Linked DNA regions of Pararhizobium capsulatum DSM 1112. Each later gene encodes a partner of the first gene's protein in a complex. Links are inferred from orthologs where the notes say so. Each region holds a gene or a part of one and is shown on either strand. Other genes may lie near its edges.

The links.
Region 2: the proteins of xseA (region 1) and QO002_RS07650 are in contact, whole or in part, in a cryo-EM structure (PDB 8TXR), measured with the Escherichia coli proteins. The link is inferred for Pararhizobium capsulatum DSM 1112 from one-to-one orthologs.

The regions. Positions count from the first base shown.
Region 1 is NZ_JAUSVF010000001.1:613,778-617,084, reverse strand. What follows is about bases 277-3,264. They hold xseA (exodeoxyribonuclease VII large subunit), read left to right. Parts: upstream 277-968; coding sequence 969-2,561; downstream 2,562-3,264. Other genes in these bases: QO002_RS02805 (C40 family peptidase), read left to right, coding at 3,019-3,264; QO002_RS02810 (MarR family winged helix-turn-helix transcriptional regulator), read left to right, coding at 2,678-3,013; QO002_RS02820 (spike base protein, RCAP_Rcc01079 family), read right to left, coding at 564-827; QO002_RS02825 (hypothetical protein), read right to left, coding at 277-393. In the rest of the region: QO002_RS02830 (Gfo/Idh/MocA family protein), read left to right, coding at 1-117; more of QO002_RS02825, read right to left, coding at 124-276; more of QO002_RS02805, read left to right, coding at 3,265-3,307. UniProt on the Escherichia coli protein: Bidirectionally degrades single-stranded DNA into large acid-insoluble oligonucleotides, which are then degraded further into small acid-soluble oligonucleotides.
Region 2 is NZ_JAUSVF010000001.1:1,609,654-1,612,818, reverse strand. What follows is about bases 99-2,944. They hold QO002_RS07650 (exodeoxyribonuclease VII small subunit), read left to right. Parts: upstream 99-1,321; coding sequence 1,322-1,567; downstream 1,568-2,944. Other genes in these bases: QO002_RS07635 (pirin family protein), read left to right, coding at 2,287-2,944; QO002_RS07640 (HepT-like ribonuclease domain-containing protein), read left to right, coding at 1,902-2,264; QO002_RS07645 (nucleotidyltransferase family protein), read left to right, coding at 1,604-1,912; QO002_RS07655 (histone deacetylase family protein), read left to right, coding at 390-1,316; QO002_RS07660 (zinc-dependent alcohol dehydrogenase family protein), read left to right, coding at 99-327. Also shown: more of QO002_RS07660, read left to right, coding at 1-98; more of QO002_RS07635, read left to right, coding at 2,945-3,165. UniProt on the Escherichia coli protein: Bidirectionally degrades single-stranded DNA into large acid-insoluble oligonucleotides, which are then degraded further into small acid-soluble oligonucleotides.

The DNA.
Region 1 (3,307 bases):
CGCGCCGCTGCCGGTGAAACCGAGGAGATCGTGACACTGGAAAGCTCGGTCAACAACCAGAAGCTGATCGATGCGATCTATCGCGCTAGCGAAAAAGATGGCTGGGAAACAGTCTGATACGGGTCAGCGCAGCGGTGTCGGTCGCTGCGCTCTGCTTTCCGATCGGGCGGTGCGAAGCCGGTCAGCGACGAGATAGGAGCCGACCGCGGCCGCAATGCCTGCGTTATAGCCGAGGATGGCAAATAGCAGCGGCATGAAGGAAACAGGTCCCGCTGAAACAAGAGCAGCGGCGCCGAAGACCACAAGGACCAGGCAGCCGGCAAGCGCATAGCAGATGACTGAGCGCAAGGCCGTTGTCAGCAGTCCAATTGCGAATGCGGTCAAGATCACCATCCGACCCTCCCGTTGCTAAACTCTACCTCCATGCTTGCACAAGGCTCGATAAATTTCGCATAACCTGCAGTGCCCAGTTATAACACGGGAAACGGGCAAACTGTTTCATATTATTACAAAACGTGAAGACCGGGCCGCCGCTGTTCGAAGCGGCGGCCCGTTTCTGCACATCAAATCAGGCCGACGATATCCGCCGCGGTGGTGCCCGTTTGAAAAACCCGGTCCGCGCGCACCGGCAGGATCGCGCCCCCTGCAACTGTGAGAAAGGTAACGCTCGCGCCCGAAACCGTGCGAACGCTCACGGCACCGCCGCTCCCGACATAAAGCGCGCGGACGGCCTCCGCGAGATCAGCGGTATCGGATGGGGTGATCGTAAAAGCGTGCGACGCCGGGCCTGAGAGCGAGGCGGCATTGTTGGAAAAGCGGTCTGGCATGGAAGCTCCTTTATCAAGACAGCAATCCACCCATGATCCGCGCATGCCAGGCGACGGGGGAAAACGGGGAGAGTGAAACGCCTGTTGAGGGTTTGTCTCAAACGCTGGCAAATAAAGTGAAGGCACGGCAAACTGGCGTTCATGAGCTCATTCTTCGAATCAGAAACCCCGTCAAACCTTGCCGAATACTCGGTCTCGGAACTCTCCGGCTCGATCAAGCGGACGGTCGAGCAGGCGTTCGACCAGGTGCGCGTGCGCGGCGAAATTTCCGGCTATCGCGGACCGCATTCCTCGGGTCACGCCTATTTTGCCCTGAAGGACGACAAGGCGCGCATCGATGCCGTGATCTGGAAGGGGACGATGAGCCGGCTCAAGTTCCGGCCTGAAGAAGGCATGGAAGTCATCGCGACCGGCAAGGTCACGACTTTCCCCGGCTCGTCAAAATACCAGATTGTCATCGAGACTCTGGAGCCCGCCGGTGCCGGGGCGTTGATGGCGCTCCTGGAAGAGCGAAAACGCAAGCTGGCGGCCGAGGGCCTGTTTGACAGCGCGCGCAAGCGTGCCCTGCCCTTCATGCCGCGTGTCATCGGCGTCGTCACTTCGCCGACTGGTGCCGTCATTCGCGATATCCTGCATCGCATCTCCGATCGCTTCCCCGTGCATGTCATCGTCTGGCCGGTGCGGGTTCAGGGCGAAGGCTCGGGCAATGAGGTGGCGGCCGCGATCGAGGGCTTCAACGCCTTCTCGCCCGCAGGTCTGTTCGCCGTTCCCGACGTGCTCATCGTGGCGCGCGGGGGCGGCAGCCTCGAAGACCTCTGGAGCTTCAACGACGAGGCGGTGGTGCGGGCCGCCGCCGCATCGCGTATACCGTTGATTTCAGCCGTGGGGCACGAGACGGACTGGACACTGATCGACCATGCGGCCGACCAGCGCGCACCAACGCCGACCGGAGCCGCGGAAATGGCCGTGCCGGTCAAGGCGGAGCTTGAGGCGATGGTGGCGGGGCTTGGTGCACGCCTTAGAGGGGCGGCGACCCGACAGATGGACAACCGGCGTCAGGCACTGCGCGCGCTCGGCCGGGCGCTGCCTTCGCTCGACCAGCTTCTAGCCTTGCCGCGCCGGCGTTTCGATGAGGCTTCGACCGGTCTCGGCCGCGGTCTGCAGATGAACACCGCCAATAAGCGCCGCAGCTTCGAGCGCATTGCCGCACATCTGCGGCCGGACATGCTGTCCAACCGGCTTGCCGGCGACAGGCAGCGGCTTGCCGAACGCATGATGCGCGCCGAGCGTATTGTCGAACGCATGATCGACCGTGCCCGCGGCAGAACATCGGCGGCGGATGCTTCGCTTCGCGCGCTGCCCGTTCGCATCCTTGGGCAGGTCCATCGCTCGCGCGATCGCATTGCCGGCCTTTCCGCCCGCTCCGATACGGCGATGGCCGCCGATCTCCGGCGCTTGAGGGGTTTGGTCGTGGCGCAGGATCGCGTGCTGCAATCCCTCTCCTACCGCAACGTCCTGAAGCGCGGTTACGCGATCGTCTACGACAACGCGGGCCTGCCCGTGCACGCAGCGGCATCTCTTGGCTCCGGCCAGGCGATTTCGATCGAGTTTGCCGATGACAGTGTCAATGCCGTCACCACCGGCGATCGTCCACCTCCGGCACCCAAGCCGGCCAAGAAGCGTGCTGACAAGGAAATCTCCGGTGGGCCCGCAAAGCAGGGCAGTCTTTTCTGATGCACGAGAAGCGCCTCTGACCGATCGCGACACGCCTCGAAAAAGAAACGCTTCCGTAACGATCCCTGGGTTAGCTTGGGCATGAACTATGCGTGAGGTCTGCCTTGCCGATCGAAATGTCCGCCTCGCAGGCGTTGAATCTCTGGCACGGCGCCTCGCTGCAACAGGTGCGGCTCGGCCACGACCTGACGCTCCGGCAAATATCCATCCTGCTTCATATCTATCTCGTCCCGCCGCCGCATACGGTGCGCGGGCTTGCCGAAACGCTCGGCGTCACAAAGCCGGTCATTACCCGCGCGCTCGATACGATGGGCGACCTGCAGCTCGTATCGCGCAACCGCGATGACAAGGATCGGCGCAACGTCATCATCAAGCGCACGCTGGAAGGCGCGCTCTATCTTGAAAAACTTGGCGATCTGATCATTGATCAGGGACGCAAACTTGCTATTTGAGAACCATGTCTGATCTTCCCGACCGCCGCCTCAATGCCTATCGCCCCGATCTTGCCGAGGAGCGCCTTCGCGGCCTCGTCAGCGCTGACAACTATGTGGTCGGAACCACCTGCGAGGTCACCGTACCCGTCGTGCAGCTGAGGGCACGGCCGGAACTCGAATGCGGCACCGACACGGAGCTTCTGCTCGGCGAAATCGTCCATGTCTTCGACACATCAGCGGGATGGGCCTGGGTGAAGGCGGATAGCGACGGCTATGTCGGCTATGTGCCGGATTATACGATCGGCCCTGTGA
Region 2 (3,165 bases), 1.0 Mb from region 1 along the record:
GCCGGTGGTGACTTGCTTTGCGACAAGCTCCTCGCGGGCGGGCTTTTTCTGCAGTACGGCGCACTCAGCGGTATTCCGGTTCCGCAGGAAGCGATTTCGGCACGGCCGGATGTTCGCTTCAGTTTCCTGTGGCTGCGCAACTACGTGCATTCGGCCGGGCGCGACCGGTTGGCGGCTTCCGTCGAAATCTGTTTCGCGGGCGTGCGCGACGGCATCTTTTCCAGCCGGATCGCCGCCACCTACCCGCTCTCGCGCCTTGCGGATGCGCTGGCTCACCAGGAGAAGCCGGCACGGAACGGCAAGATCCTCATCGACCCGCGTTGTTGAAAACGGCCAATTGCATGCATCGCGCCATGGACCTTGAAAGCATCACGCCCTAGGTTCGAGGCATGAGCACGATCCTTTTCGAAAATCCGATCTTTCTCGAGCACAAGGTGCCGGAAGGTCATCCAGAGCGGCCCGACCGTCTACGCGCGCTCAACCTCGCACTGGAACACGAACGTTTCCGCGATCTTAAGCGCGAAAAGGCGCCGCAGGGCAACGAGGATCTGGTGCTGCTCGCCCACCCGGAAGAGCATTTGCGCACCGTCATGTCCGTTATCCCCGAGGAGGGTATCAACTCCTTCGAGGCCGATACCCATGCAAGCCCGGCAAGCCTGCAGGCAGCGCTGACCGGCATCGGCGGCGCGACCGCGGCCGTCGATGCGGTGTTTACCGGCAAGGCCGACAATGTCTTCGTCGCCGCCCGCCCGCCCGGCCATCACGCCGAGAGAAACAAGGCGATGGGCTTCTGCTTCTTCAACAATGCCGCTATTGCCGCCCGCTATGCGCAAGAGACCTATGGCGCCGAACGGGTCGCCATCGTCGACTGGGACGTGCACCACGGCAACGGCACGCAGGATATCTTCTGGGACGATCCTTCCGTGCTGTTCTGCTCGACGCACCAGATGCCGCTTTACCCCGGCACGGGCGCCAAGAATGAGACAGGGGCCGGCAACATCGTCAACGCACCGCTTTCACCGGACACCGGCAGCGACCATTTCCGCGAGGCCTTCAAGTCGCGTATCCTGACCGCGCTCGATAATTTCCGGCCGGATTTCATCATCATCTCCGCCGGCTTCGACGCCCACCACCGCGATCCCCTGGCGCAGATCAATCTCGTCGCCGACGATTTCGACTGGGCAACGGGCCGGCTACTCGATGTCGCCGACAGAAGCGCCAACAACCGCGTGGTCAGCCTCCTGGAAGGCGGCTACGATCTCGAAGGACTGGCCGAGTCGGCCGGCACACACATCTACCGCCTGATGAGGGGCTGACCATCATGACCGACAACACCAACGTTTCCGCCCTCTCCTTCGAAAAGGCCGTGGAAGAACTCGAAGCCATCGTCTCGGCGCTGGAGCGCGGCGACGTCGCCCTCGACAAGTCGATCGAGATCTACGAGCGCGGCGAAGCCCTGAAGAAACATTGCGAAGCGCTGCTCGGCGCCGCCGAAAACCGCATCGAAAAAATCCGCCTCGACCGGGCAGGTAAACCGCAGGGCGTCGAGCCGCTGGACGGGGAGTGAGTGGACGGCTTTCTCACCCCGTAGTAGTGTGAGGTCATGACACGGGATGAGATCATTGCCAAGCTGCTTGCGCACCGAACGGATTTGGAAGCCGCCGGTGCCGAGCATATTTCGCTTTTTGGTTCCATAGCCCGCGACACTGCGTCGCTTCATTCCGACATTGATGTTCTAGTCAAGCTTTCCGCTCCGGTGGCAAGTTCTGGGTTCGGATATTTCGGCGCCCTCAGCGACGTGAAGAGCATGATCGAGGCCCTGACAGGCCGCCAGGTCGACATTGTTTCCGAACCGATCCGGAAGGAAGAACTCCGGCACAACATCAAGCGGGATCAGGTCGTTGCCTTCTAAGCGACCGAAAACCCGCCTGCAGGACATCGCCGAAAATGCGGGGCGTATTCTCGGCTATACCGCCGGCATGGATTTCAGCGCCTTTGAAAAAAGCGCGCTCGTGCGCGACGCGACAGAGCGCTGCCTGTTGCGTATTTCTGAAGCTGCGACAAAACTCGGACCCGACGCTGAAACCTTGCTGCCCGATCATCCATGGCAACAGATACGCAGTATCGGCAATATTCTCCGCCATATGTATGAGGATATTGATGCCGCGATAATCTGGACGATCGTTTCCGAGCAGTTGCCCATGCTGCTCGCGGATATCGAAGATACCGTTGCAAAGCTTCCCGACGACGATTTCGCGCTATAGCCGCTCAGAGGAGAAACCGCCAATGTCCTTCTTTCCCGGAATTGATCCCGAGGCTGGCGATGCGCCGGCTTGTGATGCGATCGAACTCCTGGTCATTCCGCGCACCACGGACCTTGGCAATTTCCAGGTGCGCCGGGCGCTGCCGACAGCCAAACGGCGGCTTGTCGGGCCTTTCGTGTTCTTCGACCGGATGGGACCGGCTTTGCTCAAAGCCGGACAGGCGATGGATGTGCGGCCGCATCCGCATATCGGGCTTTCGACCGTCACCTATCTCTTCGACGGCGAGATCAAGCATCGCGACAGTCTCGGCACCGAGATGGTCATCGCGCCGGGTGACCTCAACCTGATGACCGCCGGGCGCGGCATCGTGCATTCGGAGCGCTCGCCGGAAAACCTGCGCGGCAGGGATCATTCGATTTCCGGCCTGCAGACATGGCTGGCGCTGCCCGACCAGTACGAGGAGATCGACCCGATCTTCGCCCATACCGAAAAGCGCGACATGCCGACGTTCCGGCAGGATGGGCTCGACGGTCGCGTCGTCATTGGCGCCTTCGAGGGCATGACCTCCCCGGTCAAGGTGTTTTCAGACACGATCTATATCGACCTGAAGATCGAAGCCGGCAGGAGCGCGCCGTTCGCGGCCGAATGGGAAGAGCGTGCGCTCTATATCCTCTCCGGCGAGGCCGTGATTGCCGGAGATCATTTTGCCGACAATCAGCTGCTCGTGTTCCGTCCGGGTGTTCCGATCACCATAACGGGCGGACCGATGGGCTGTCATGTCATGCTCTTCGGCGGGGCGCCGATGGGCTCGCAGCGCTTTATCTGGTGGAACTTCGTCTCGTCCTCGAAGGAGCGCATCGAACAGGCCAAGGAAGAGTGGAGAACCGGCCGTTTCGATATC